3 regions of the Caballeronia sp. S22 genome follow, and region 2 is predicted to be linked to each of the others. Evidence: riboswitches for the same ligand, from Rfam matches in the RefSeq annotation. Region 2 holds a riboswitch; each other region holds the start of a gene.
What was found. Region 2 has a riboswitch for cobalamin ahead of cobW (cobalamin biosynthesis protein CobW). Riboswitches for the same ligand answer to the same signal wherever they lie in the genome.
Positions count from the first base shown of each region.

Region 1 (9,655 bases), on a different replicon from region 2:
GTCAGCACGGATGCGCACACGCTGGCCGACAGGAGACCTTTGAATATGACCGACAAGCCCGAATCCTTCGATTCGTCCATCCCCGTTTTGACCGATGTTGTCGTGCCCGGCAAGCCGGAATATGCACGCGCGCCTTCCGCCGATGAAGCCGCGATCGAATACGACGCACAGCGGATCGCGGAGCAGTTGCGCGGCCGCTTCACGAGCTTCCTGACGGGCGACGCCCGCGCGCTGATCGAAGACCGCTGCCGGGAAGTGTTGCGCGAGCAATCGACGCAACTCGTGTCCGCGATCACGCGCGAAGTCGCGATGGCGCTCGAAGGCCGGATGAGCGAATGGGTGCGCGACGCGGTTGAGAACGAGTTGCGGCGGCAGCGGGGCGAATGAGCGCGTTTCATATGGAATGAAGAAGGGGCGCACGCGCGCCCCTTTTTTTATCCGCGTCGCGCGCTCGATTTATCCCGTCACCGCGCCTTTATTAGCCGGCTGCGCGAGCGCCGCGAACTTCGCCAGCACGCCGCGCGTGTACTTCGGCGCGGGCTGTTTCCACGCGGCACGGCGGCGCGCGAGTTCCGCATCGTCCACATTCAGTTGCAAGAGCAGCTTGTGCGCGTCGATGGTGATCGAATCGCCTTCGTGCACGAGCGCGATCGTGCCGCCCGCGTACGCTTCCGGCGCGACATGGCCGACCACCATGCCCCACGTGCCGCCCGAGAAGCGCCCATCGGTGATGAAGCCGACCGATTCGCCCAGCCCCTTGCCGATGATCGCCGATGTCGGCGCGAGCATCTCCGGCATGCCCGGGCCGCCGACCGGGCCGAGATAGCGCAGCACGAGAATATCGCCGGGCTTGATCTTGTCGGCGAGAATGGCGTCCATCGCGCTTTGCTCGTCCTCGAACACGCGCGCGGGGCCGGTGATGACCGGATTCTTCAGGCCGGTGATCTTCGCGACCGCGCCGTCTTCCGCGAGATTGCCGCGCAGGATCGCGAGGTGCCCTTCCTTGTAGAGCGCCTGTTCGATCGGGAAGATGACCTTCTGATCCGCACGCGGTTTGCTCGGCACGTCCTTCAGTTCTTCGGCGATCGTGCGCCCCGTGATCGTGATGCAGTCGCCGTGCAGAAGGCCCGCATCGAGCAGGATCCGGAGCACTTGCGGGATGCCGCCGGCCTTGTGCAGATCGGTGGCGACGTACTGGCCCGACGGCTTCAGATCGCAGATCACCGGCACTTTCTTGCGCATGCGCTCGAAGTCGTCGATGCTCCATTCCACTTCCGCCGCATGCGCGATCGCCAGAAAGTGCAGCACGGCGTTGGTCGAGCCGCCCGTCGCCATGATGAGCGCGACCGCGTTTTCGATCGATTTCTTCGTGATGATGTCGCGCGGCTTCAGATCCTTCTTCACCGCCTCGACGAGCACGCGCGCCGACTCCGCGGCGGAATCGACCTTCTCCTGATCCGGATTCGCCATCGTCGACGAATACATCAGCGACATGCCGAGCGCCTCGAACGACGAGCTCATCGTGTTGGCCGTGTACATGCCGCCGCACGAGCCGGTCGACGTGCACGCGTTCTTCTCGACGCCCTTGAAATCCTCTTCCGACATCCGGCCCGCCGTGAATTCGCCGACCGCCTCGAACGACGACACGATCGTCAGATCGCGGCCCTTCCAGTTGCCGGGGCGGATCGTGCCGCCGTACACGTAGATCGACGGCACGTTCATGCGCGCCATGCCGATCATGCCGCCCGGCATGTTCTTGTCGCAGCCGCCGATCACGACGACGCCGTCCATCCACTGGCCCTGCACCGCGGTCTCGACACAGTCCGCGATCACTTCGCGCGACACGAGCGAGTACTTCATGCCTTCGGTGCCCATCGACATGCCGTCGGAGATCGTCGGCGTGCCGAAAATCTGCGGATTCGCGTCGGACTTTCTGATCGCTTCGATGGCCGCGTCCGCCAAGCGCTGCAGGCCGGCGTTGCACGGCGTGATGGTCGAATGCCCGTTCGCGACGCCGATCATCGGCTTGTCGAAGTCTTCCTCCTTGTAGCCGAGCGCGTAATACATCGAACGATTGGGCGAGCGCGCGACGCCCTGGGTGATGTGCTTCGAGCGGCGATTGAAGGCCATGATGTGCTCCTTGAGGGGATGTTTTTGCTCTAGTGCAGCAAGAATGCAACTCCCGCGATGTGTCTGTCCAATATATTATTCAAGGCTTATTAGGTCGCAAAAAATATCAATGGAGCAGAGAAGTCCGCCCATCGAGTTGCGTCTGTTGCGCTACTTCGTGACGGTCGCCGAAGAGATGCACTTCGGCCGTGCCGCCGCGCGTCTCGCGATGACGCAGCCGCCGCTCTCGCAGGCGATCCGCGCGCTGGAAGAGGCGCTCGGGGTCGCGCTTTTCGTGCGCACGAAACGGACCGTCGAGCTCACGCCCGTCGGCAAGGATCTGCTGCCGGAAGTGCGCCGCCTGCTCGCATCCGCCGACACGCTGCGTCCGCTCGCGCAGTCGCTCGCGCGAGGCGAGGCGGGCGTGCTGTCGCTCGCGTTCGTTTCCACCGCCGACTACGGACTTTTGCCAGCGCTGCTGCGCGATTTCGGCGCGCGTTACCCCGGCGTGCGGCTGCAACTGACCGAGGCGACGAGCGACGTGCAGATCGAGGAACTCGTCGCCGGGCGTATCGACGCGGGTCTTGTGATTCCGCCGCTGCCGCCGCGCCATGCCACGTCGCTGTCGTATGTGGCGGTGGCGCGCGAGCCGCTCGTCATCGCGATGTCCGCCGATGCCGCGCTACAACTGGGGCAGGGCGCCGACGAATGGGCCGACACCCCCGTCGATCTGCACGATCTCGCCGCCGCGCCGCTCGTCGTCTTTCCGAGGCGTCTCGCGCCGGGTTTGTATGACATCATCATGGGCTGCTACGGCGCGGCCGGCCTCACGCCGCGTATCGGCCAGGAGGCGATCCAGATGCAGACCATCGTGAGCCTCGTGTCCGCCGGGATGGGCGTCGCGCTCGTGCCGCATTCGCTGCGTCATCTGCGGCGCACGGGCGTCGTGTATCGTCCTCTGCGGCCGCTGAACGCGTCGGCGATGCTCGTCGAAACCGGCCTCGTGTGGCGCGCGGCGGAAGTGAGCCCGGTGCTCGCCGGATTCATCGAGATCGTCCGTTCGCGGGCCGAAAGCGCGGGTTCTGTATGATTCGCCCTTGTAGTTCGCTCTAGCTCCCACATCAGAATGCTCATACATCCCAATTTCGATCCCATCGCGATTCATCTCGGACCGCTCGCCGTGCGCTGGTACGGCCTCATGTATCTGGTGGCGTTTGTATCGGCCATCGTCATCGGCCGCCTGCGTCTGCGCCTGCCTTACGTGGCCGCGCAAGGCTGGACCGTGAAAGACATCGACGACATGCTGTTTTACGGCGTGCTCGGCACGATTCTCGGCGGGCGCATCGGCTACGTGGTCTTCTATAAGGCAAGCTATTACGCGGCGCATCCGCTCGATATCTTCAAGGTCTGGGAAGGCGGGATGTCGTTCCACGGCGGCTTTCTCGGCGTGACGCTCGCGATGGTGCTGTTCGCGTATCATCGGAAGCGCACCTGGCTCCAGGTGACGGATTTCGTCGCGCCGATGGTGCCGCTCGGCCTCGCGGCGGGGCGTCTCGGTAACTTCATCAACGGTGAGCTGTGGGGCCGCGTGACGGACCCGAACGCGCCGTGGGCGATGCTCTTTCAGAGCTCGACGAACGACGACGCCATCTGGCTCGCTAAAAATCCGCAACTCGACGCGCAATACCATCTCACCGAAATCTTCCAGCGCTATCACATGCTGCCGCGTCATCCGTCGCAGTTGTACGAGATCGCGCTCGAAGGGCTCGTGCTGTTTATCGTGATCTGGACGTTTTCGCGCAAGCAGCGTCCTGTCGGCGCGATTTCAGCGCTGTTTCTGATCGGCTATGGACTGGCGCGCTTCACCGTGGAATTCGCGCGCGAGCCGGACGATTATCTCGGCCTTCTCGCGCTCGGCCTCTCGATGGGCCAATGGCTCTCGCTGCCGATGATCATCGCCGGCGTGCTGATGATGGTGTGGGCGTACAAGCGCAATCTGCGCCTGCCGCCCGAATCGGCGAAAGCCTGAGCGATGCGGGGCGCGCGCCCCGCATCGATTCAACGCCCCATCTGCACCGAACCCGACACGTCGACGGTCACCGTCGTCGTGCCGGCTTCCATCGCGATCGGCGCGGCCATCTTCGCATCGGCGCTCATCGCGCGCGATTGCATCATCATGACCGGACGCGGCTGCACGCCGCTGTGCCCGACGTTCACTTCCCGAATCGTGAAATTGCTGTAGCCGAAGCCTTGCGCGGCGGTTTGCGCCTGCTTGCGGAACGAATCGATGGCCTGCGTGACGAGCTTCTGCTCGGCCGCGCGCTGCGATTCGGGCGACAGCGAGAACCCGACGCTGCCCACCTGCATCGACGAACTCATCTTGCCCGCGAGCTTCGACGCCGCCGCGAAGTCGTGCGATTCGAGCACGACCTCCGTGCGGCCGCGCCACGCGGAGATCTTGCCGTCGCGATCGGTGGATGGATACACGGTGAACGAGCCGCTCTTCGCGGTCACGCCCTCGACGCCCTTGGCTTCGCGCAATGCGGCCTCGGCGCGCTGATTCAGCGTAGCGGTGAGCGACGAGGGATCGGCCGCTTCCTGCTCGTAGAAGAGCGTGATGTTGACGACATCCTGCGGCACTTGCGCGCTCGCCTGCGCCGAAAGAGAAAGCACGCCCGAAGGTTGCGGCTGGGTAATCACCGTCTGCGCGGCGGCCGTTTGAGAAAGGGTGAACGCTGCGCCCGACATCGCGAGGAGCGCGAGTGCGGCAGCGGTTTTCTTGTTGATCATCGAAGGACTCCGAACGCGGGATATCGCGTGATTCGCGACGGGATTTAGTCGCGGCCTTCGTGTCGTAAGTTCCTTGTTAGACGAGTTGTTCGGTAATAAAGCGCCACTGCGCTTCGGTCACCGGCGTGATCGACAGGCGATTGCCGCGCGCGAGCACCTGCATGTCCGCGAGCGCCTCGTGTTCACGCAATGCAGCGAGCGGAATCAGCGCGGTCTTCTTCACGAACTTGACATCGACGAGCATCCAGCGCGGCGTTTCCTGCGTGGACTTGGGATCGTAGTAATCGCTCTTCGGATCGAACTGCGTGGGATCGGGATACGCCGTCGAGCACACCTTCGCGATGCCCGCGATGCCCGGCTCTGGACAGCTCGAATGATAAAAGAGCACGCCGTCGCCGATCTGCATCTGATCGCGCATGAAGTTGCGCGCCTGATAGTTGCGCACGCCTGTCCACGGCAAGGTTTTTTTCGGCGCGTGCGCGAGGTGATCGATGCTCGCTTCGTCCGGTTCGGACTTCATCAGCCAGTAGCGCATGATTGTTCGTTATGCGGAATCGACGATGCAAATGAAAACGGCACCGGAAAAACCGATGCCGTTCTTAAGATGGGTCCCCGCCACGGCCGCTAGGCCGGCATCCTGAACCTGGGTTCAAGATTGGTCGCGGTAAGCAACACTTCGGGTACATCGGACTAGCGACGCGCGCGCCCGTGCTGCAAGGTTCCGCAACCGTGCCAATGTGACATTGGTTCAAGGAATATATGACCTTGGCGCACCAGGCAGGGAAACGTCACTCTACACCAATCGTTTGCCTTTCGCAGCCCCGCCGCAGTTTCTTTTTTCGATTGACATTGCGCGCCGATTGCCTCGACGCACAGACATCTCACTGCACTTCGTATTGCGCGATGACAGCGCCGAGCTGCTCGTTCATCGAATGCATCGTGCGACGGATTTCCTCGGCGGGGAAGGCCTCGCCGTGACGCACGCTGTCCTGCAGCTTAAGCAATTCCGACGCCAGCGAGAGCGCTGCCATCACCGCGATGCGATCCGTGCCGCGCACGTTGCTTGCATTGCGCACCTTGTTCATCTCGGCATCGACGCGCGCGACCGCTTCGCGCAATGCGCCTTCCGTTTCCGGCGAGCACGCGAGGCGATACGGCTGCCCGAGAATGGAGACTTCGATCTGCGTGGTCGTCATGCCTTCTCTCCTTGATGATGCTCGCCGTGCAATTCCGCTTCATGTGCTTCGCGGGAATCGGCTTCGAGGAGATCGAGTTGATTGTCGGCTTCGTCATGCTGCCCGGATTTCGCGCGCGGCAGCTTTTCGAGAATCGCGTTGAGGCGTACTTGCGCGTCGTCGATTTTCGCGGAGAGCGAATCGCGTTCGGATTGCAGCGTGTCGCGCTCTTCACGCACTTGCGCAAGCTCGGCCTGCACGTTCGCATAGTCGGCGCGCAGTTGTTCGAGTTGGTCTTGCAGCGCCTGGCGCGCCTGATTGTGGCGCTCGCTGATCTGGATCAGCCGGCCGATATTTCCTGACAGTGATTCGAGTTCGTTGAGCATGTGCTGCGTCCTCTAAAGACCTCGCATTTTAGCGCGGTTCAACGGAGCTTCCGATAATTGTCTCGTTTCGAGACGTAACAACATGCGATCTTGCGCTTAATCCTTCGAATCAAGCGCATGTCGACATGCATTCGTGTGCAGAAAACGCGAGCGCTGTTGATGGCTCGTGATGACAGGCCGGCCGATTCTCGTTCGATTCGTCATGTGCCGCGCCCAACTGTCCGCGCCGTTTTCTTGACGGCCCCAACACGCGCTCCTACACTTGCCGCACTTTTTGGTGCTCGCATTCGCGGATCTCGCGGATGCAGTCAAACGGGAAACAGGGAGCGAAGTCTCCGAAGTCCGACCGGGACCAACCTGGGACGAGCCAACCTGTGCTGCCCCCGCAACGGTAAGCGACCGCAACGCAAGTTGCAAGTCGTCTCATGCGCGTTTTTGCAGCGCGAGCGTGTGGATTTTCATCACACCGGGTTCATCGCCCGAATCGACTGCAAGAAACGTGTCGACGCCACTGCGCACGATGCGCGGGAAGGCGAGACGATTCATCGCCAGCCCGGATACCGGCCAGAGTTCGACGCATCGGCGCTGATCGCGCGGTGCGTTCGTCGCGCATCGTCCTCGCGGGGAGCGGGGTCGCGCTCACGCGAAACGGACACTTCATTCATGGTATTGCCACAGGCCGCCCTCAAGAACGGCCGCTCTCGTCATGGCGCGCTCGTTGCCGCGGTCATCGGTTTGCCGCTCGCCGGCGCCGCACATGCCGCCGATGACGCTTCGCAAACGCTTGCTCCTGTCGTCGTCACTGCGACGCGCGCGCCGCAGCCGCTCGCCGAATCGATCCCGCAGACATCGGTGTTCGATGAGCAGGACATCGCCGACGCCAACGCCGACGATGCGCTCGGCCTCATCGCGCTTGCGCCCGGCGTGCAGATCACGCGCAACGGCGGGCCGGGCGCGACTTCGGGGCTCTACATACGCGGCGCGGCGTCGTCGCAATCGCTCGTTTTGATCGATGGCGTGCGCGTCGAATCGGCGTCGCTCGGCGCGGCGCAGTTGTCGCAACTGATGCTCGATCAGATCGGGCGCGTCGAGGTCGTGAACGGCAATGTGTCGGCTTTGTACGGCTCGAATGCGATCGGCGGCGTCGTGCAGATCTTCACGAAGGAAGGCGAGCCGCATCCGCCGCGCTTCAACTTCGAAGCCGAGTACGGCAGCTATCACACGCAGCGTCAATCGGCGGGCGTGAACGGCGCGCTCGACAAGGACGGCCGCACGACCTTCAGCCTGAACGTCTCGCGCGAGAAGACCGACGGCTTTTCGTCGATCGATCCGAATATCGCGCCGGGCGCGAATCCGAACGCGAACGGCTATCTGAACGAGAGCGTCGCGGCGACGCTGCGTCACCAGTTCAGCGACAAGTGGGACGCGGGCGTGCGCTTCCTGCAATCGAACGGCATCAGCAGTTTCGACGATGCCTACGGCCTGCCGACCGATATCAACGAATCGCACGATCGCGTGCGCTCGGCGTCGGTGTTCGCGAACGGCAGGATCACCGAAAACTGGACCACGCACTTCACGATCGCGCAGGGACAGGATCGCGCGAACATCGAGCAGAACGGCGTCTATACGAACCGCTTCGATTCGGAGAACCGTCAATACACGTGGCAGAACGATGTCAGGATCACCGATGCGCACAAGCTGCTTTTCGGTTACGAGCATCTCGATCAGACGCTCGATTCCGATCAGCTCAGCGCGCCCGATCGTCACGTGAATTCGGTGTTCGCGGGCTACGTGGGGCACATCGGCGCGAGCGAATTGCAGGCGAATCTGCGTCACGACCAGTATTCCGATTTCGGCGGCGCGAACAGCTACTATCTGGGCTACGCGTATAACTTCGACGCGCACTGGAAGGCGAGCGCGAGCTATGCGGCTTCGTTTCGTGCGCCGAGCTTCGACGATCTCTACTATCCGTTCAGCGGCAATCCGTCGATTCAGCCGGAGCGCAGCCATTCGGTCGAGGCGGCGTTGCAGTACGCATCGAATGCGCTGGGCGTCGCGCGCGTGACGCTGTTCCAGACGCGCTATTCGAATCTGATCGACTATGTGTCCGACGGCGGTTTCTACTATGTCGCGCAGAACGTCGGGCGCGCGAAGGTGCAGGGCATCGAAGGATCGTGGGCGGGACACGTCGGCGCAACCGATGTGCGCGCGGGCGTCACGTTCCAGAATCCCGTCGACGAGACGAATCACGAAGATCTGACGCGGCGCGCGCGGCGTTTCGCGACGCTTACGGCGCATCGCACGATCGGGCGCTGGCGTGTCGGCGGCGAGTGGATCGTGAGCGGACAACGCAGCGACTACGATTCGACGCTCGCGGGGTATGGCATCGTGAATCTATCGGCGCGCTACGACATCTCGAAGTCGTGGTACGTCACGGCGCGCATCGACAATCTGTTCGACAAGGACTATGAACTTGCGTACTCGTACAACACGCCACGACGCGGCGCGTACATCACGTTGGGCTGGCATCCGTCGTGAGCCACGCGCCTGAGCGGCTTGCGCGTCCGCGCGCGATGAACGCGAGCCGCGCGGCGGCGATCTGGATCGCGCTCGGCGTCGCGACGTTCATCGTGCTCGTGGCGTCGCTCATGACGGGCAGCGTGACGTTGCCCGTATCGCGTGCGCTCGGCGCGCTCTTTCACGCGAACGCCGCGACGCCCGATATCGCCGACGAGATCGTGCTCACGCTACGTTTGCCGCGCGCGCTCGCGGGCTTCGCAACGGGTGCGCTGCTCGCGATGGCCGGCGCGCTGCTGCAAGTGCTGCTGAGGAATCCGCTCGCGGAACCTTATGTGCTCGGCGTGTCCGGCGGCGCGGCGACGTTCGCGCTTGCCGCGATGCTCGCATCGGTGCCGTGGTGGGGCGTCGATATCGCGGCGTGCGCGGGCGCGTTCGCATCGATCGTCGTCGTGCTCGGACTCGCGCGCAAGGACCTTTGGCAAAGCGGACAGGATGCGTCGCCGAGACTCTTGCTGACGGGCGTCGTGATCGCGTCGGGATGGGGCGCGCTGATCACGCTGATTCTGAGCATCGCGCCCGAGAACCGGCTGCGCGGCATGATCTTCTGGCTGACGGGCGATCTCAACGGCGCGGCGGCGCCGTGGCCCGCGCTGATCGCGCTCGCTGTCGCGCTCG
Region 1 is NZ_OZ180035.1:2,605,110-2,614,764, reverse strand. Features, by position in the region: gene ACEN42_RS12310 (DUF2486 family protein) at 46-387, shown strand; gene ilvD (dihydroxy-acid dehydratase) at 457-2,130, opposite strand; gene ACEN42_RS12300 (LysR family transcriptional regulator) at 2,240-3,199, shown strand; gene lgt (prolipoprotein diacylglyceryl transferase) at 3,236-4,138, shown strand; gene ACEN42_RS12290 (SIMPL domain-containing protein) at 4,168-4,899, opposite strand; gene ACEN42_RS12285 (EVE domain-containing protein) at 4,976-5,434, opposite strand; RNA gene ssrS (6S RNA) at 5,505-5,686, opposite strand; gene ACEN42_RS12275 (cell division protein ZapA) at 5,781-6,095, opposite strand; gene ACEN42_RS12270 (ATPase) at 6,092-6,460, opposite strand; cobalamin riboswitch at 6,719-7,044, shown strand; gene ACEN42_RS12265 (TonB-dependent receptor domain-containing protein) at 7,124-8,998, shown strand; gene ACEN42_RS12260 (FecCD family ABC transporter permease) at 9,034-9,655, shown strand, end outside.
Region 1: it holds a riboswitch for cobalamin, as region 2 does, so the genes downstream of both, ACEN42_RS12265 (TonB-dependent receptor domain-containing protein) here and cobW (cobalamin biosynthesis protein CobW) in region 2, are expected to answer to the same signal.

Region 2 (9,655 bases):
CGTATATCGTCGTGATCGTGGTGGCGCAGGTCGCGCTGCCGCGCATCGATGAAGTGCCCGCCGATTTCTCGGCCTCGCTGCTGTGGAATTTCCGGCTGGCCGCGATCGGCATTCAGGCGCTGATCTGGACGACGCTCGGTCTCGTGTTCGGCGCACTCGCCGCGCGTGAGCTGGAACGGCCGGCCGTCAGGAGAATGGCCGCGGCTTGACCGGCTTATCCGGCTCGATCACACGGCTCACTTCGCGCGCGCCGCACGCCGCGCGAGCAACGCGTCGAACAGATCGAGCTTCGCGGCATCGTCCATCGATCTGAAGGTCTTGATCTCTTCGCGGCTTCTGAAGCAGCCGAGGCATAAGCCCGTTTCGGGATCGAGCTTGCATACGTCGGTGCATGGCGAGCCGATCGGTTCCTGTGTCTTGGCGCGCTCGATCGTGAATGCGAGATCGAGCGGCGTGCGGATGTCTTGCGTGGTCGTCATAGTGATTCGCCGCGAAAGAGCGCGGCGGCAGCGGCCGGATTCGACGGCCAGTAAGCGTGCATGTAGGTGGCCGTCACCGGACCGTGCCGATAGAGCGCTTCGCCCGATGTGCCCGTCGTCGCGTGCTTCGCTTCGAGGACGGCCTGCATCGGCGTGTGCAGCGTCGAGTAATGGAACGTGTGGCCCGTCATTGCGCCGTGCATCGTGTCGATGCGCTGCATCGCGAGGCGCGACAGCTTGCGTTGCATCGCGGCATCGCCGGGAAGAATGCCGAGCATCGTGTGCCGCGTGCCTTCGATGTCCGTCAGCGTGTCGAGCAGATACAGCATGCCGCCGCATTCCGCGACGACCGGCCTCTCTTTCGCGACGTGCCCGCCGATCGATTCGCGCGTGCGCGCATTCACTGCGAGCGTCGCCGCATGCAGCTCGGGATAACCGCCGGGAAGATAGAGCGCGTCGGCGTCGTGGGGTGCGGGTTCGTCGGCCAGCGGCGAGAACGTGCTGATGCGCGCGCCCATCGCGACGAGCAGATCGACATTTGCCGGATAGACGAACGAGAACGCGGCATCGCGCGCAATCGCGATATGCATCCCGTCGAGCAGACGCGGAGGCGCGGGAGGGCTCGCTTCGTCGAAATGAACGGACGGCGGCAGTTCCGCGAGCGCGGTTTGCGCGATCGCATCGGCGGCGCGATCGAGCCGCGCGTCGAGGCCCGCGATTTCTTCCGGCTGCGTGAGGCCGAGATGACGCTCGGGCAGCGCGATATCGTCCTCGTTCGACAGATGGCCGCAATAGTGCAGCCCCTCTGGAATGGTCTCCGACAGCATCTGCGCATGACGCGGCGACGCGACGCGATTCGCGAGCACGCCGTGAAACGGCACGTCCGCGCGATAGCGCGCGAGCCCGAACGCGATCGCGCCGAAGGTCTGCGCCATGCCGTGCGCGCCGATCACCGCGAGCACGGGCACGTTGAACGCGGCGGCGAGATCGGCGCTGCTGGGCGTGCCGTCGAAAAGACCCATCACGCCTTCGATGAGGATGAGATCGGCCTCGCGCGCGGCTTGTGCAAGCAATGCGCGGCACGCATCGAGCCCGACCATCGACAGATGCAGCGAATAGACGGGCGCGCCGCATGCGCGTTCGAGGATCATCGGATCGAGAAAGTCCGGGCCGGTCTTGAAGACGCGCACGTTCAGGCCGCGGCGCGTGTGATGACGCGCGAGCGCGGCCGTCACCGTGGTCTTGCCTTGATGCGACGCGCTTGCGCCGATGAAAAGAGCGGGGCAGTCGGGCATCGCGTTCAGAACTCGACGCCGCGTTGCGCCTTCACGCCCTGCTCGCGATAGGGGTGCTTCACGAGCCGCATCTCGGTGACGAGGTCGGCGAGTTCGATCAAGGCATCGGGCGCGTGACGGCCCGTCACGACCACATGCAGCATCGCGGGGCGCGCCTTCAGCACGTCGAGCACTTCATCGAGCGGCAGATATTCGTACTTGAGCACGGTGTTCAGTTCATCGAGCACGACCATCCGATACTCGCCGCTTTCGATCATGCGCCGCGCCTCGTTCCAGCCTTTGCGCGCGGTGGCCATGTCGGCTTCGCGGTTCTGCGTGTTCCAGGTATAGCCGTCGCCCATCGTGACGAAATCGCAATGAGCGATCGCGCCGAGGAAATCGCGCTCGGACGTATGCAGCGCGCCCTTGATGAACTGCACGACGCCGAGCTTCATGCCATGACCGAGCACGCGCACGGCCATGCCGAACGCCGCCGTGGTCTTGCCCTTGCCGTTGCCGGTATTCACGATCAAGAGGCCTTTTTCGTGATCGGCGGCGGCCTGCTTTTTCTCGTGACCTTCCTTGCGACGTTGGGTCATGCGCAGATGCGATTCGGTATCGGTTTTCACATCGACTCCAGTGTGAACGGGATTGCGGCGGGTCTTTGCATGACGAAAGACGGCCGTATCGTACATCAGGTGGCGGCTGCGTTCGCGGCTTAATTCTGCGCTAACAGACGGTGGGCATCATGCACTCACGCACTCACCGACTTCAGGAGCAGAAAAATGGACGCGCTCTATCTCTATCTGGAACTCGTGGCGCTCATCGTTCTCGTCTGGCTCTGCCGCGACAAGTTCAGGCCCGTTGTCGCGAAGCCGCTCGCCGAAACCAAAGGCCCGCGGATGGCGACGAAGCCGGTATTCATGTTCCGTTCGCACCGGTTTCATGCGCCGCTGCGATCGCGACGGTTACGCCGCAATCGATCGTCTTTGGCACGATGAGCGTGCGCGCGTTGCCCGCAAGCAGCGCGCAGGGCTCGCATACGCCATCGACGTTCAGATGCTTCGCTGCATGATGTGAGATCGCGGTGCGTGGCGCATGCGCGATTTCATCGGCGCTATAGAAGCGCAGCGGCAGGCCGTGACGCTCGCAGAACGCGAGCAAGCCGGCTTCATCCCTTTTCGCATCGATGCTCGCGACGATCGCGATCTCATCGAATCGATGCGCTCCCAGCGCGACACGCACCGCGCGTTCGATCACATCGGCGCTCGTGCCTCGCCTGCAGCCGATACCGACCGCGAGCCGCATAACGGCGGACGCATTCATGCGAGCAATGACGGATTCCATGTGCGATTCAACGAAAGCGCGCCGCGCGGGCCAGCATTATGACACCGCGCGCGCCGCGTCATTTCTTGACGCTCGCGCCCGCCGGGCCTAGACTTTCACGCAGTTTTGGTGCTCGCGCGCGGATTCTCTCGCGCGCAGTTAAACGGGAAGCAGGGCGCGTTCCTTCGACCGATCGAGCGGACGTCAACCTGCGCTGCCCCCGCAACGGTAAACGATTCCCCGTGCGCGCGATGTTTCATCGCATGAACGGGAAGCCGGCTTCGAGGCCACTGCGCGTATTTACGCGCGGGAAGGCGAAGCGGCGCAATCGTCAGCCCGGATACCGGCCAGACTTTCACAGGGATCGCTGTCGCGGGGATGCGGCGCGGCCCATGATCCATCAAGCGTGTGTTTCCCATTCCATCCCGCGGCGTTGACACGCATTGCGCGACACGAAGCGCACGCACCTGAAGCCACGGAGCTACGATGCAAACCCGCAAGATCCCCGTCACGGTCGTGACCGGCTTTCTCGGCAGCGGCAAGACCACGCTGATGCGGCATATCCTGTCCAACGCGCAAGGAAAGCGCATCGCGGTGATCGTCAACGAGTTCGGCGAGCTCGGCATCGACGGGGAAATCCTGAAGGGCTGCGGCATCGGCTGCGACGACGAAGCCGGCTCCAAAGATCGTAATCTGTATGAACTCGCGAACGGTTGCCTGTGCTGCACCGTGCAGGAAGAGTTCTATCCGGTGATGGAGCAGCTCGTCGAGCGGCGCGAAAGCATCGATCACGTGCTGATCGAAACATCGGGTCTCGCGTTGCCTAAGCCGCTCGTGCAGGCGTTCAACTGGCCGTCGATCAAGAATGCGTTCACGGTCGATGCGGTCGTCACCGTGGTCGATGGCCCCGCGGCCGCGAGCGGCCAGTTCGCGGCGAATCCCGTCGCCGTCGATGCGCAGCGCAAGGCCGATCCGAATCTCGATCACGAATCGCCGCTGCACGAGTTGTTCGAGGATCAGCTCGCGTCGGCGGATCTCGTCATCGTGAACAAGACCGACCTCATGGACGATGCAGCGCTGCAAAAAGTCGAGGCGCTCGTGCGTCCCGAGATTCCGCGCGAAGTGAAGATCGTGCCCGCGCAAATGGGCAAGCTCGATGTGCATACGCTGCTCGGTCTCGAAGCGGCGTCGGAAGAGACGATTCATCTGCGCCACGATCATCACGGCTCGCCCGACGATGAAGGCCACGCGGATCATCATCACGACGAGTTCGATTCGTTCGTCGTTCACGGCAAGGTGGAATCGCGCGAGCAGGCCATCGCGGCATTGCATGCGCTCGTCGAGCATCACACGATCTATCGCGTGAAGGGTTTCGCCGCGTTGCCGGGCGCGGCGATGCGGCTCGTCGTGCAAGGCGTCGGGCGTCGTTTCGACAGCTATTTCGATCGCCGCTGGCAAGCCGGTGAAGCGACGACGCAAAGCCGTTTCGTGCTGATCGGCGAAGACCTCGATCGCGACACGCTGCAACGCGCATTCGACGCGGCGCTCGCAAGCGCTGCCGTGCAGGCATAAACAGCCATGCATCTGCTCCGCACGACACCGGGAGGCTTCGTCGACGATGCGCAAGGCGTCATGCGCATCGATCAGACACGCGCGCCGATCGTGGTGCTCAGTTCCGCCGACACGACGCTCGCGTTGCTCGCGAGCGTGTTTCCGCGTCTGGAAGCGGGCTTTCCCGAAGTGCGGCTCGCGAATCAATCGTTTCTGCGTCAACCCGCGTCGGTCGATTTCTATATCGACGATGTATTGCGTCACGCGAAGGTCGTTATCGTCGATCACCTTGGCGGCGAATCGTACTGGCCTTACGGCATCGAACGGCTCGTCGCGCTCGCGAAACAAGAGCAACAGATGCTCGCGATGTTTTCGGGCGATCTCACCGAGGACCCGAATCTCATCGGCAAAAGCACGGCGGATGCCCGGTTTTGCCGCGAGCTGTCGCGCTATCTGCGTGAAGGCGGCGCGCGCAACGCGGAAGAATTCCTGCGCACGATCGCGCATCACGCGTTCGGCTTCGGACGCGAGCCGCAGCCGCCGAGCCCGCTGCCTGCCGTCGCGATCTATCATCCCGAGCGCGATATCGCGACGATCGAAGACTGGCAGGCACGCTGGACCAAAGGCGCGCCCGTTGCCGCCATTCTTTTTTATCGCGCGCATTTGCAGTCGGGCAATACCGCCGTGTTCGATGCGCTCATCGAAGCGCTCGAAAAGGAAGGCATGAATCCGTTGCCGATCGCGATCTCGTCGCTGAAAGAGAGCGTGAGCCGCGAAGTCGTGGACCGTTTATGCGCGGAGCATCGCGCATCGCTCGTATTGAATACGACGGCTTTCGCGGCGAGCGTGATAGGCGAAGACGAAGTATTCGAAGTCGCGGGCGATGCGCCCGTGCTGCAAGTCATTCTGAGCGGCGGCAATCGCGACGACTGGCAAAAGGACAATCACGGGCTGAACTCGCGCGATGTCGCGATGCATGTCGCGCTGCCCGAAGTCGATGGCCGCATCATCACGCGCGCGATCAGCTTCAAGGGCCTCGCGTATTACTGCAAGCACACGCAAGTGGACGTGGTGCGCTATCAGGCCGACGTTGAGCGCGTGCGCTTCGTCGCGGAACTGAGCCGCCGCTGGTGCAGGCTGCGTCATACGCCGAATGCGCAGAAGCGCATCGCGCTCGTGCTCGCGAACTATCCGGCGAACGAAGGGCGCATCGGCAACGGCGTGGGACTCGACACGCCCGCATCGGCCATCTGCATTCTGTCGATGCTCGCGCGCGAAGGCTATCGCGTGGGCGACATTCCCGCGAACGGCGACGCGCTCATCGCCGCGCTGACCGAAGGCGTGACCAACGATCCCATCGTGCGCGACTTGCGTCCCGCGCTGCAGAGTCTCGCGCTCGACGACTATCTCGACGCATACCGCACGCTGCCCGCCGATGCGCGCGCCGCGCTGGAAAAGACCTGGGGCGCGCCCGAAGACGATCCCACGGTAAGACGCGGCCGCTTCATGATCGCGGGTTATCGTTGCGGCGAAGTCTTCATCGGCATACAGCCTTCGCGCTCGCGCAAACGCCACGATTACGCGAGCTATCACGATGCCGAACTCGTTCCGCCGCATTCGTATCTCGCGTTCTATGTCTGGTTGCGTCTGCGCTTTCAGATGGATGCGATCGTGCATGTCGGCAAGCACGGCAACCTCGAATGGCTGCCGGGCAAGAGCGTCGCGTTGTCATCGTCGTGCTGGCCCGATGCGATTCTCGGACCGATGCCGCATCTCTATCCGTTCATCGTCAACGATCCGGGCGAAGGCAGCCAGGCGAAGCGTCGCGCGCAGGCCGTCATCATCGATCATCTGATGCCGCCGCTCACGCGCGCCGAGAACTACGGGCCGTTGCAGGATCTCGAGCGTCAGGTCGACGAATACTACGAAGCACTGATGGTCGATGCGCGGCGCGCGAAGCTGTTGCGCCGGTCGATCCTCGCGAACATCGTCGAGAACAGGCTGCACGAAGAGCTCGGTCTCGATGCGCCGCGCGATGCCGTAGGCGAAGATGCTTTGCTCACGCGCGCCGACGCGTATCTCTGCGAGCTGAAGGAAGCGCAGATTCGCGATGGCCTGCACGTGTTCGGCGTTTCGCCGCAAGGCGTGCAGCGCCGCGACACGCTGCTCGCGCTCGGCCGTTTTCCGATCGGCGACGGGCAGGGCGCGAACGCGGGCCTCATCACGGCGATCGCGCGCGATCTGCAACTGCCCGCCGAGTTCGATCCGCTCGATGCCGACTGGGCTGCGCCGTGGAACGGGCCGTGTCCACGTGCGCTCGTCGAAGTCAGCGATGCGCCGTGGCGTCATCAGGGCGATACGCGCGAGCGCCTCGAAGCGTTAGCGATGCAACTTTTGTCCGACGACGATGCCGCCGCGCCCGGTCCGCATGCATCGCTCGTGCTCGAACGTCTTCGCGGCGATGTGCTCGCCCGCCTGGATGCATGTGGCCCGCAAGAGCTTTTGCAATTGAAGCGCGGCCTCGAAGGGCGTTTCGTGCCGCCGGGTCCGAGCGGTTCGCCGTCGCGCGGCAGGCCCGACGTGCTGCCCACGGGCCGTAATTTCTATTCCGTCGATACACGCGCATTGCCGACGCAGGCGGCCTGGTCGCTCGGACTCAAGTCGGCGAATGCACTGGTCGAACGTCATGTGCAGGACCACGGCGATTTTCCGCGCGCCATCGGCTTGTCCGTGTGGGGCACGGCGACGATGCGCACCGGTGGCGACGACATCGCGCAGGCGTTCGCGCTCATCGGCGTGCGGCCGAAGTGGGCGGCGGGCAGTCATCGCGTGACCGACTTCGAGATCCTGCCGATATCGATCTTCAACCGGCCGCGCATCGACGTGACGCTGCGCGTGTCGGGCTTTTTCCGCGATGCCTTCGCGAACCTCATCCATCTCTTCGATGCGGCCGTGCAGGCCGTCGCCGAACTCGACGACGAACCCGCCGATATCAACCCGATCCGCGCACGCATCCTGCGCGAACGCGACGAACTGATCGCGCGCGGCATCGAAGCGAAGGAGGCGCGGCAGCGCGCGGGCTGGCGCGTGTTCAGCACGAAGCCAGGCGCATACGGCGCGGGCTTGCAGGAGCTGATCGACGCAAGACAATGGCAGTCCGATGCCGATCTTTCCGCTGCCTATCAAAGCACGGGCGGTTACGCCTACTCGCAAACGGGCGATGGCGTCGAAGCGCGTGCGAGCTTCGGCACGCGGCTTTCGACGCTCGATGTCGTGCTGCAGAATCAGGACAATCGCGAACACGATCTGCTCGATTCGAACGACTATCACCAGTTTCAGGGCGGCATGATCGCGGCCGTGCGTTATCTGTCGGGCGTGCAGCCGCAGGCGTATAACGCCGATCACAGCAATCCCGCCGCGCCGCGCGTGCGCACGCTGAACGAAGAGATCGCGCGTGTGGTGCGTTCACGCGTCGTCAATCCGAAGTGGATCGATGGCGTCAAGCGGCACGGCTACAAGGGCGCGTCCGAACTCGCCGCCACCGTCGATTATCTTTTCGGCTATGACGCTACGGCGCGTGTCGTGTCGGACCATCAATATGCGCTCGTCACCGATGCATACGTGAACGACGCCGAGACGCGCGAGTTCATCACACAACACAATCCGCACGCGCTGCAATCGATCTGCGAGCGCCTGATCGAAGCGATGCAGCGCGGCCTGTGGCAAGAACCCGCGGGCTATCGCGAGCAGGTCGAACGGCATCTGCTCGATGTCGAACAGTGCATCGAGGGCCGACAACATTGAACCAGAACACTTTCCCCTTTACCGCGCTCGTTGCGCAAGCGCCCTTGCAGCAAGCGCTTTTGCTCGCGGCAGTCGATCCATCGATCGGCGGCGTGCTCGTCAGCGGGCCACGCGGCACGGCGAAGTCCACGGCGGCGCGCGCACTCGCGGAGCTGTTGCCCGAGGGAAAGCTCGTGACCTTGCCGCTCGGGGCGAGCGAGGAACAACTGATCGGCACGCTCGACATTCAAAGCGCCTTGCGCGATGGCGGCGTGAAGTTTTCTCCGGGCCTGATCGCGAAGGCGCATCTCGGCGTGCTTTATGTCGATGAAGTGAATCTTCTGCCGAATCCGCTCGTCGATCAATTGCTCGATGTCGCGGCGAGCGGCGTGAACATCATCGAGCGCGATGGCATTTCGCATCGGCATGACGCGCGCTTCGTGCTTATCGGCACGATGAATCCGGAAGAGGGCGAGTTGCGTCCGCAGTTGCTCGATCGTTTCGGTCTCGCCGTGGAGATGAGCAATTGTTTCGATGCAGGCGTGCGGCAGCGCATCGTGAAGTCCCGGCTCGCATTCGATACGGATCCCGAAGCATTTCGCGCGCGTCATGCAAGCGAACAGACGTCGCTGGGCCAGTGCATTCATGCGGCGCGCGCGGCGCTTTCGTCATTCGATTTCGACGATGCGGTTCATGCGCGCGTGAGCGAGCTTTGCATCGACGCGCATGTCGATGGCTTGCGCGCCGATATCGTGATGCTGCGCGCGGCGCGGGCGCTCGCTGCACTGGAAGGCGCGGCGAACGTGACGGTGACGCATGTCGAGCGTGTCGCCGATGCGGTGCTGAAGCATCGACGGCGAGAGACCGAATCGCCTTCGCGTGAACCCGCCGCGCGTGAATCCACGCCGCGCGATGCAGGCTCGGGCGAATCGGACTGGGGCGCGATGCCGCCGGAGCCGACGGGCATCGCGAAGGTCAAGCAAGTGAGGCCGCTCACCGCAAAAAAAGCCTGAACCATCGAAGGCGCGACGCGGATGCCTTCGACGTGGGGCATCGCCTTCGATGGAACGAATCGCGCACGAAAGGCCGCTACGTTGCGCGCGAGGGTGAAGAGAGCGCGTCGATCGACTGGATATCGACGCTGCGCGCGAAGCGCTCGATGCGTCTCGATGCCCGGCATCTTCGCTATCGGCGCACGCAGGGCGAGGGCGCGGTGCTGCATTGCTTTCTGCTCGATTGCTC
Region 2 is NZ_OZ180036.1:537,011-546,665, forward strand. Features, by position in the region: gene ACEN42_RS17585 (CbtA family protein) at 1-209, shown strand, start outside; gene ACEN42_RS17590 (DUF1289 domain-containing protein) at 237-479, opposite strand; gene ACEN42_RS17595 (cobyrinate a,c-diamide synthase) at 476-1,774, opposite strand; gene cobO (cob(I)yrinic acid a,c-diamide adenosyltransferase) at 1,780-2,382, opposite strand; gene ACEN42_RS17605 (hypothetical protein) at 2,500-2,700, opposite strand; gene ACEN42_RS17610 (cobalamin biosynthesis protein) at 2,675-3,100, opposite strand; cobalamin riboswitch at 3,190-3,446, shown strand; gene cobW (cobalamin biosynthesis protein CobW) at 3,566-4,651, shown strand; gene cobN (cobaltochelatase subunit CobN) at 4,658-8,434, shown strand; gene ACEN42_RS17625 (ATP-binding protein) at 8,431-9,426, shown strand; gene ACEN42_RS17630 (VWA domain-containing protein) at 9,573-9,655, shown strand, end outside.

Region 3 (9,655 bases), 890 kb from region 2:
TCAGAAAATTCGGCGCCAAGCCGCAGCGCACCGCCTGTTCGGCAGAAGCATTGCGCAAGCGGACGCTGAAAGCGGGTAGCTTGCCGAGCATCGATCCAGTCGTCGATTTGTATAACGCTGTCAGCCTGCTATACGCGATTCCTGTCGGTGGTGAGAATTTCGAGGCGTATGTCGGGATGCCTAGATTGGTGATCGCAGATGGCACGGAACGGTTCGACACGACCAAAGACGGTGCGCCGGCCCTTGAAGCACCGGAGAACGGTGAAGTTGTATGGCGCGACGATGTTGGCGTCACGTGTCGCCGTTGGAACTGGCGGCAAGGCGTGAGAACCAGATTGACTGCCGATGCGAAGCAGATGTGGTTCGTTCTGGAGAGTCTTCCCGAGATGCCGGTCACCGCGCTGCACGATGCTGGCGATGCGCTTGTCGATGGCCTGCGTCTCCTGATGCCTGATGCCGCTATCGACACCCGCCTGATCGGCCTGCACATTCAATAACGAAGAATCCCCACATGCTTCCGTCCGCCTCATTCCTCATTGCCGCCATGGTATTGGCAGTCATTCCCGGACCCGGTATCGCCTATGTCTTCGCGCGCACCGTCGCGGGAGGCCAGGCCGCAGGCATCGCCTCTTCGATGGGCGCGGCCATCGGCGGCATGGTCCACGTTTTCGCTGCCGCACTCGGGCTCTCGATGCTCATCGCACAATCGGCCGTAGCCTTTGCGGTCGTGAAGTATATCGGCGCGGCGTATCTCGTCTATCTCGGCATTCGCACGCTCGCCTCGAAACCGCCTACCGATGGCCAGTCGGCGCAGCTACAGACCGGCGTACGTAAAGCGTTCAGCGACGGGATCATCGTCGAGGCGCTCAATATAAAGACCGCCATGTTCTTCCTGGCGTTCATCCCGCAGTTTACGTCTGCCGATCATGCGCTCGCGCCTCAGTTCATCGTGCTCGGAACGACGTGCATCGTGCTGAACAGTACGGTCGATCTCGTGGCGGTCTTTGCGGCGCACCGTTTTGCCGCCTCGGGTGCCGCCAAAGTCGCCAGACAGCGGCTCATGGCCCGATTATCGGGTGTGACAATGCTCACGCTCGGTGTCCTCATCGCCGTCGCGAATCGAGAAAGCTAGTCTCTCTTCTTCCAGAGAACGCCGACAGCGCATTCTTTCCTGCTTCCGTGCCTCTAGAGCCGCTATGTACATACCTGATCATTTTAACGAATCCGACATCGAAGTCCTGCAGCAGCTGATCGTTCAACATCCGTTTGGGACGCTCGTCACGAATGGGAAAAGCGGGCTGGACGCAAATCACATCCCTTTCGAACTGGCCACCGGCCAAGGCCACCTCGGGACACTGCAGGCGCACGTCGCCCGCGCGAACCCAGTTTGGGGGGACGTGACCGACAACGACGAAGTGATGGTTATCTTCAACGCTGGCGACGCCTACATCTCGCCAACTTGGTATCCGAGCAAGCAAGAGCACCACAAACAAGTGCCGACGTGGAACTATGTCGTCATCCATGCGCACGGCCGAATTCGCATCCGAGATGATAAGAAATTCGTCCGGGGCGTAGTTGCAAGGCTTACCCGAACGCACGAAGCGCATGAACCGAAGCCCTGGAAGATGGGCGACGCTCCGTTCGATTATCTGGAAGCCCAGCTCGATGCAATCGTCGGACTCGAAGTCGAGATCACGCAGTTGGTCGGAAAGCGCAAACTTGGTCAGCATAAGGCTGCGCGCGACATTCGCGGCCCTGCCGAGATGCTAACGGCTCGTGGCAATGAGCAAATCGGTAACGCGATGCTTGCCTGTGCCGCGAGGAAGTCCGACTAGAGCCTGTTGCTACCGCCGGTAAGCGTCTATCGAGGACTCCGTGCCAAGAAGTCGAATGTCGACGGCGTGCTTGCGAACGTACTACTCACGGAGCGGTTGCAAAAGGTCGTTCCAAAAGGTGATTGGCATAGCCGGCGCTAATCGCCGGGCCGGCGTTTGAGAACCGCGTCCGCATCGGCTTTTCGGACGTCGGCTCGATCACCATGTGGCGCGAGGTGCACCGGCCTTCAGGCCGGTGAGCGATAGCGCATCTGGGTGAGAAGCATTACGGAAAGCAGGTACTCTCGATTGCGCTAAGAAATCACAGTCGTCGACTCCGGCGCAGCGAGAACAGGTAGATTCAGAGCAAGACTCGAGCGATGAACGATGGACCAGGTCGCTCGAATGGACACGCACGAATCCAGGACACCCACCACCTGGTTGCGAACCATCTGCCCGAAAGCGGCGCCGACCCGGTCGTAGCCTGTACGACTCTTGAGTCGGGCATCCAGGGTGCCACGCTGATACGGCAGTCGCCACTGTTCCCGACCATGCAGCACCGCGACTCGACGCGCAAGGCGTGCGCTCCGTGTGGAACGCGTTCTTTCCTAAGTGGAAGAGGGCATCCAAGAAATGAACCTGCGGCGCGTTGCTGCTGGTATTTAGCGCCGCCAGACTAAAAGGCTATGCGTCAATGCATCGCAAAGCAGCGATAGCAACGGCTCGACCCGATGCTCAGTTTGCGACGGAACATCACGCCCGTACGGCTACCTCGGGCAAAAGTCGACCCAGCTTGTGTGAAAACGCATGCTGATCGCCTAAACTGAAGTAACGCGTTCAGATCGGGCGGCCACATGAAGCGATTCGTCGAAGGCGAAGACCGTAAGCAGGCTGTCCTGCTGCCCGAGTATCTCGAAGACTATGTCTCCGAGGACAATCCGGTGCGCGTAGTCGACGTCTTTGTCGATGAGCTTGATCTCCACGAGCTTGGCTTCGACGGAACCGCGCCCGCAGCAACGGGGCGACCCTCGTATCATCCGTCTGTACTGCTCAAGATTTATATCTATGGCTATCTAAATCGCATCCAGTCAAGTCGGCGTCTGGAGCGTGAGACTGAGCGCAACATCGAGCTGATGTGGCTAACGGGCCGCCTTTCGCCGGACTTCAAGACCATCGCCGACTTCCGCCGCAGCAACGGCAAGGCAATCCGCAATGTCTGCAGCCAGTTCATCGTGCTATGCCGTAACCTGGACCTCTTCTCAAAGTCCATAGTGGCCATCGACGGCAGCAAGTTCAAAGCCGTCAACAATCGCGATCGCAACTTTACGAGCGCGAAAGTCAAAGCGCGCCTGCAGCAGATCGATGAGAGCATCGCCCGATATCTTTCCGCGATGGAGACTGCAGACCGGATTCAATCCGATGTTGCCGAGGCGAAGACGAGTCGGATCAGCGACAAGATCAGCAAGCTCAGGCAGCAGATGCAGGACCTCAAGGCGATGGAGCAGCGATTGCGCGAGTCGTCAGATGGACAGGTTTCCCTGACCGATCCGGACTCGCGCTCGATGGCGACCAGCGGTCGGGGAACGGGAATGGTTGGCTATAACGTTCAGACGGCCGTTGATGACATGCATCATCTGATCGTCGCACACGAGGTCACCAACGTTGGCAACGATCGCAGCCAGCTGACGAATATGGCCGGCCGGGCACGGGCGGCTACCGGCATCAAGGATCTGACTGTCGTTGCCGATAGGGGCTACTTCAAGAGCGAAGAAGTCCTGCAATGTCATGAGGCGGGCATTACGACCTTCGTTCCCAAACCGTTGACTTCAGGCAAGAACGCTGACGGCTATTTCGGAAAGCAGGATTTCATCTACATCGCCGAAGATAACGAATATCTTTGCCCGGCCCAGCAGCGGCTGAACTGGCGTTTCACAAACATCGAGCACGGCATGACGCTGCATTGCTATTCGAGCTCGGCCTGTTCTACCTGCACCATCAGAAAACAATGCACATCAGGCAAGCAGGCTCGCCGGATAAAGCGCTGGGAACATGAGGCCATCGTCGAAGCGATGCAGCAACGGCTCGATCATAGGCCGGAAATTATGCGCGTACGCCGTCAGACCGTCGAGCACCCGTTTGGCACGCTGAAATTCTGGATGGGCGCCGCGCACTTCCTTATGAAAACACGCGAGCATGTCAGCACCGAGATGAGCCTTCATGTCCTCGCATACAACCTCAAACGCGTCATGGCGATCCTCGGCACTGGGGCGATGATGCAAAAGATGCGGGCCTGAGAGTAAGTCGCTACCAAAGGCGGTCGCGCCGGCGCGCATTACGGCCCCTGGGCACCCTTCCTCTCACAAAGAGGTCAAGCGCCAATGACCGTCACACGGGCCAAATTGAGCTGTTGACGCCTGCGGATGATCGCGTGAAATCGTCATTGCGTCCGCGCGGCGTTTTTACACGACCTGGACCCGTTTGAGCCGCTCACGCAAAGCTGGCGGCAGTCTGCTCTCGAGCCAACATGAGACGATCACGGACGACGCGCAAGTTTGAACTGAAAGGAGGCTTCTCGGACGTCATCGCTGCAGTGGTTGACAAATTCGGCCTGCGGCGATCGTGTTTCCGTAGTGAACCGGGTCACCTCCGTGGCTGCCGATAAACCCAAACGGGTCTAGCAATTGCGCTTCGGTGGAAACCGGGAAAGTTAATGAAGACGCGTGGCATAATCCGCCCAGTTCCTCTCATCGACACCGAATCGCCGGGCGCATGCTGAGCCGTTTTCATCGGAAAATTGGTTGCCTTTTGGGATTGCTCGCCATCCTGATGTCGACGCTCGCGCCGACGGTTTCCCACGCGTTGGCGGCGAGTCGCGATGGGACGGCTCTATCGGGCGCACTTTGCTCGGCGCAATCGACGCCGGGCGACCCGCTGGGTAGCAGGGACGTTTCTCACTCGCTGGCTTCCCACTGGCAGGCTTGCGGGTACTGCAACCTGCTTGCCCACATGCCTGCGCTGCCAAGCGTTCAACCCACTTTTGCCGTCACGGTCTGGGCAATCCAGCATCGCGTTGCAACCAGGTTCGAGAGTGTTCGGCGCGTCCTGCCATTCACTGCGGCGCAACCCCGCGCTCCGCCCGTTTCATCCTGATTTGAGTCTTACCGACGCGATGCACCGGTGCATCGCGATGTGTCGCGCGCGTCTGTTCGCAGACTTGCGACGGCATTGCAACGACCCCAGAACAAGGATGAAACATGCACACGATTTCGACGAGCAGCGGTAAGCCGCTGCTCACGACAGCACTCATCTCGGCTGCCGTAGGCGCGCTTTTGCTAGCCCCTTCGCTTGCGATGGCCCATGCAATTGCGGGTGACCGCGTCTTTCCAGCGACCATGGCCGTGGACGATCCCGGCGTCGGTGATGAAGCCAACCTGACATATGGTCACATTCGCGTCCCCGGCGACGATGGCGACCAGAGCATCAACTCCTTCAATTTCGAGTACGACAAGCTGATCACACCGAGGCTGGCCCTCTCGGTCGACGGATCCTATGTCATGCAAAACAACCCGACCGCCCGTGGCTTCAACAACTTTGGCGTCGGTCTGAAATATCTGTTGTACGTCAACGAGGCGCACGAGTTCATGACGTCCGTCGGCGTCAATGCCGAGATTGGCGGCACGGGAAGCCACGCGATCGCCGACAACTTCTCGACCATTTCGCCAACGATCTATGCCGGGAAAGGGATGGGAGACCTGCCGGATTCGCTGGCGTACCTGCGCCCGATCGCGATTACCGCCGAAGCCGCGCCCGCCCTGACCACGGGCGCAGGACAGCCCAACGCTTTCAACTACGGCTTCACGTTCCAGTACAGCCTGCCGTACCTGCAGCAGCATGTACGTGACATCGGTCTGCCCCAACCGCTGTCGAACCTCATTCCTATCGTCGAGGTCCCGCTGTCGAGAAGCCAGGGACAGACGACCGGTACGGTCAATCCCGGCTTCATCTGGATCAACCGCTACGGTCAATTCGGCGTCGAAGCGCAGATACCGGTCAACCACGCGAGCGGTTCGCACGTGGGCATCCTGGTGCAGGCCCACATCTTCTTTGACGATGTCGCGCCGACGACGATCGGCAAGCCGCTATTCCAGTGGTGAAAGAACGCGTAGGCGGCCGGCGAGAGGCAACGATTTGACATGTCCCCTCAAGCCGTCATCTTTCTCTCTGACGTTTCGCTTCTCCTCCAATCTGCTGACAAGCCCTTGATCAACCCATGAAAACTTCTCTATTGAACTCTATCGTAGCGCGGGGCCTCGTCGCGGCGCTGACGCTGACTGTCGCGCAACTGGCTTGTGCCCACGCCTATCCGACCCATCAGGCGCCATCTGCCGGCTCGACCGTACCCACTTCGCAAAAAGATGTGGCCATTGATTTCGATGACGGTCTCGAACCTGCCTTCAGCTCAATCGCCGTGACCGATGCGCAGGGCAAGTCCGTGATCACCGACAAGGCGGTAGTCGACCCGTCAAATACGAAGCACATGTCGGTCGCACTGAACGCGCTGACGCCGGGCCTGTACACGGTATCTTGGGTGGCGGTCGCTGCTGATGGCCACCGCACGCGAGGCCACTACACCTTCACGGTCAATTAACGCTTTGCGCGACGGCGTTGTGGGCAGGCAGCGTGATTATCGCGGCCTGTGCGCTGTGCCGCAGGGTCGACTCGCCTTCTGCTGCGCCTGCGCGACGCGTGGCCTTCTGCACGCGGCTGTCGCACCTGGCGACCGTCGCGCTCGGTGTGGTGGTCGTGACCGGCATCTATAACGCGACGCAAAATATCGCGGGCCTCAACGCGCCGTTGCTGAGCGTGCTGTACGGCCAGATTCTGACGCTCAAACTCGTGGTTGTGGCGCTGGCAGTGCTGTTGGGGGGCTACAACCGGATGATCTGAACGGATTGACAGTCGCCATCGCGAGTCGCTACGCTTGCGCGCTGATGGTTCCCCCTAGCCGGGATGAAAAGGGAACGCAGTGAGAGCAGCAATGCTTCGAGTCTGCGGCTGCCCCCGCAACTGTAAGCGACGAGTCCGCGCCACTTGTGACCACTGGGATACCGGGAAGGTCGGCAACGGACGTTGACCCGCGAGCCAGGAGACCTGCCATCGACCGAGGTCTGAGCAGCCGTATCGGGCGGGGTGTCCTGATGCGCAAGCACCGCAATACGCGGTCGCCCGTTGCAAGGACAGCCCAACCTCAGGATCTGTCATGTCCACCACCGCTTTTCAGAGCACGTCTCAGACGGTGGCATTGCGCCGCCGCGTCATCGGCATTTACAGCGTTCTCGCCATCTTCAACATCGGCGCCTGGATCTGGGCGTTTATCGCCTTCCAAGGTCAGCCGCTGCTGCTAGGCACTGGACTGCTCGCATATGGCTTCGGGTTGCGTCACGCCGTCGACGCGGACCATATCGCCGCAATTGACAACGTCACCCGCAAGCTGATACAGGATGGTCAACGCCCCGTGACGATCGGTTTCTTCTTCGCAATGGGTCACTCGGCCGTCGTGTTGCTGGTCGCAGCAGCTGTCGCCGCGACGGCCGCTGCACTGCAAAGCCGTTTCGAAGCATGGAAGGATTTCGGTGGCATCGTGTCGACCAGTGTATCGGCGCTGTTTCTATTCGTGATCGCGGCGATGAACATCGTCATCCTGCGGGGCGTCTGGCGCGCGTTCAGCAAGGTGCGCCACGGCGAGCCGTATGACAACGAGGACCTCGACCTGCTGCTGAACAATCGCGGGCTGCTCGCGCGGCTGTTCCGTCCGATGTTCCGTCTCGTGTCGAACCCGATCTGGATGCTGCCGCTCGGCTTCCTGTTCGGCCTCGGGTTCGATACCGCGACGGAGGTCAGTCTGCTCGGCATCTCCGCGAGCCAGGCGGCGCAAGGCCTGTCAATCTGGGTTGTGCTGGTGTTCCCGGTGCTGTTCGCTGCGGGCATGTCGCTCGTCGACACAACCGACGGCGTGCTGATGCTAGGCGCCTACGACTGGGCGTTCGTGCACCCGATCCGCAAGCTCTACTACAACCTGACGATTACGCTGGTGTCCGTCGTCGTGGCCGTACTGATCGGAGGCATTGAGGCACTTGGGCTGCTGGGCGACCAGTTGAGCTTGAAGGGCCGCTTCTGGGATGTGGTTGGCACATTGAACGACAACTTCAACAATCTGGGCTTCATCATCATCGGCGTGTTCATCGTCGCGTGGTTCGCGTCGTTCATCATCTATCGTGTGAAGGGCTACGACGAGCTGGAAGCGAACACGGCTGGGCGCTAAGTTTCGCGCCCCAGCGGAGTTGTCTGTTGCTTCGCTGCGGGCCCCTTGCCGTGCCGGCGGACGTCTTCCGGCTCCTATCGATGTAGAAGCTGCCCTTCGTCGCCTTAACTTGGGCGGCGCCGTCCGAATATGCTGGCGCTGCCCAAGTTAAGGCGACGTCGAGATGGCGATGCGGGGGCTCGGCCCCCGCATTGGCGACCAAATTTAGGGGGATCCGAGCCGAAAAGTCGATCGCGACTCTATCGGATGGGCCACAGCCGGCGCAGGCAGCACAATTTTGGTGACCTTGCGGCGAGGATTCGGACCTGCCACGGGCGGCATGTACGCAGTATTGCGCCAGTCCGGTTGTTATCGATGCAGCATAGGTCCCAACAGTGCAGCGGGTCTACCGGCTTGGTGCAGAGGCATCCATCCAATTGCAAAATGACTTGCCCCAAAAGCTCAAGCGAGCGAAGCATATGCTCCGCTCGTATCTTCCATCTTCAATGTACGCCGGGTTGCCTCCTGCACCTTGATGCGCTCCATTCCGGGCCTGAAGACTCGGTCTTCCGCGCGCCCTGCTGAAGCTCCGGCCCGCGATCTACCATGCAGGCTTGGCGCGCCGTTGCGTATCTCAGCTGCATTCCTTCATAGCTCGTAGCAACTGAAAGAGGTTACGCACTTTAATCGGGCTTTCTTCGGGAGCATGCGCGAGTATCTCCCGAAGATTGACCGCCTTGCCCTTAGCGACAATTTCCGGGTATACCCTTTCGATAAGGTCACTTGTCTCTATCAAATTTTGCGCGTTGCGGCGTTGTACCTGCTGTTTTCGTCGCTCAGTAATGGCATCGGCTTCCTTTTTCGCGTGCCGATAGACGTCGCGCTCATGAATATTCAGGCTCCGCGCAGCATTCTTTATACTCGTAACGGTAGGCAATTCGGCTGATGCGGCTAATGTCGCGCGGATTTGATGCCAGTCGTGGCGTTGACTAGCGGCTCGCTTTTTAGTCTCTGGGAATAGTGCGCTCAACTCGTAGATTTCTGCTGACGCGGGTGGCCAGTTGGCCAAGTTACCAATCAGCAAGTCGGGCAGTCCCAATCCAGTTTGCGAGACGATACGCAAGAGGGCGGGAAGTGTGGGTATGCCATCGCCCTTAAGCCAGTGGTGGACGGTTGCTTTACCGAGCCCAATGCGGCGAGCGAACAATGCGCTCTTTCCATCGTCTAAGCATTGCACCAGCACGCGAATTCCTTCAATCAAAACTTCGCGCGCACCGATAGAAGGCAAGGTGTTCTGAACACTGAGCATTGCGCCGACCTGCGATGCAATCCAGATTTCGGCTGGCGTCCCAGTCTCCGCATTGCAGTTTTCGCCGAGAAAGCAGCCGCAGGACGTACACCAGCCAGGCACGACGAACGAAGATTTATGGCGGACGTCGGTACCGCCGCAATCCGGGCACACATGCATCAGCCTAATTTTGTGTTTCGAGCAGGTGGTCACGGTTCCGATGTCCCACACCAGACGAAAGTACGGCGTTGC
Region 3 is NZ_OZ180036.1:1,466,848-1,476,502, reverse strand. Features, by position in the region: gene ACEN42_RS22205 (B3/4 domain-containing protein) at 1-497, shown strand, start outside; gene ACEN42_RS22200 (LysE family translocator) at 512-1,132, shown strand; gene ACEN42_RS22195 (FMN-binding negative transcriptional regulator) at 1,197-1,835, shown strand; gene ACEN42_RS22190 (IS1182 family transposase) at 2,669-4,108, shown strand; gene ACEN42_RS22185 (DUF2946 domain-containing protein) at 4,584-4,964, shown strand; gene ACEN42_RS22180 (hypothetical protein) at 5,069-5,968, shown strand; gene ACEN42_RS22175 (copper resistance protein CopC) at 6,085-6,462, shown strand; gene ACEN42_RS22170 (CopD family protein) at 6,495-6,761, shown strand; cobalamin riboswitch at 6,790-6,988, shown strand; gene ACEN42_RS22165 (HoxN/HupN/NixA family nickel/cobalt transporter) at 7,075-8,136, shown strand; gene ACEN42_RS22160 (TniQ family protein) at 8,750-9,655, opposite strand, start outside.
Region 3: it holds a riboswitch for cobalamin, as region 2 does, so the genes downstream of both, ACEN42_RS22165 (HoxN/HupN/NixA family nickel/cobalt transporter) here and cobW (cobalamin biosynthesis protein CobW) in region 2, are expected to answer to the same signal.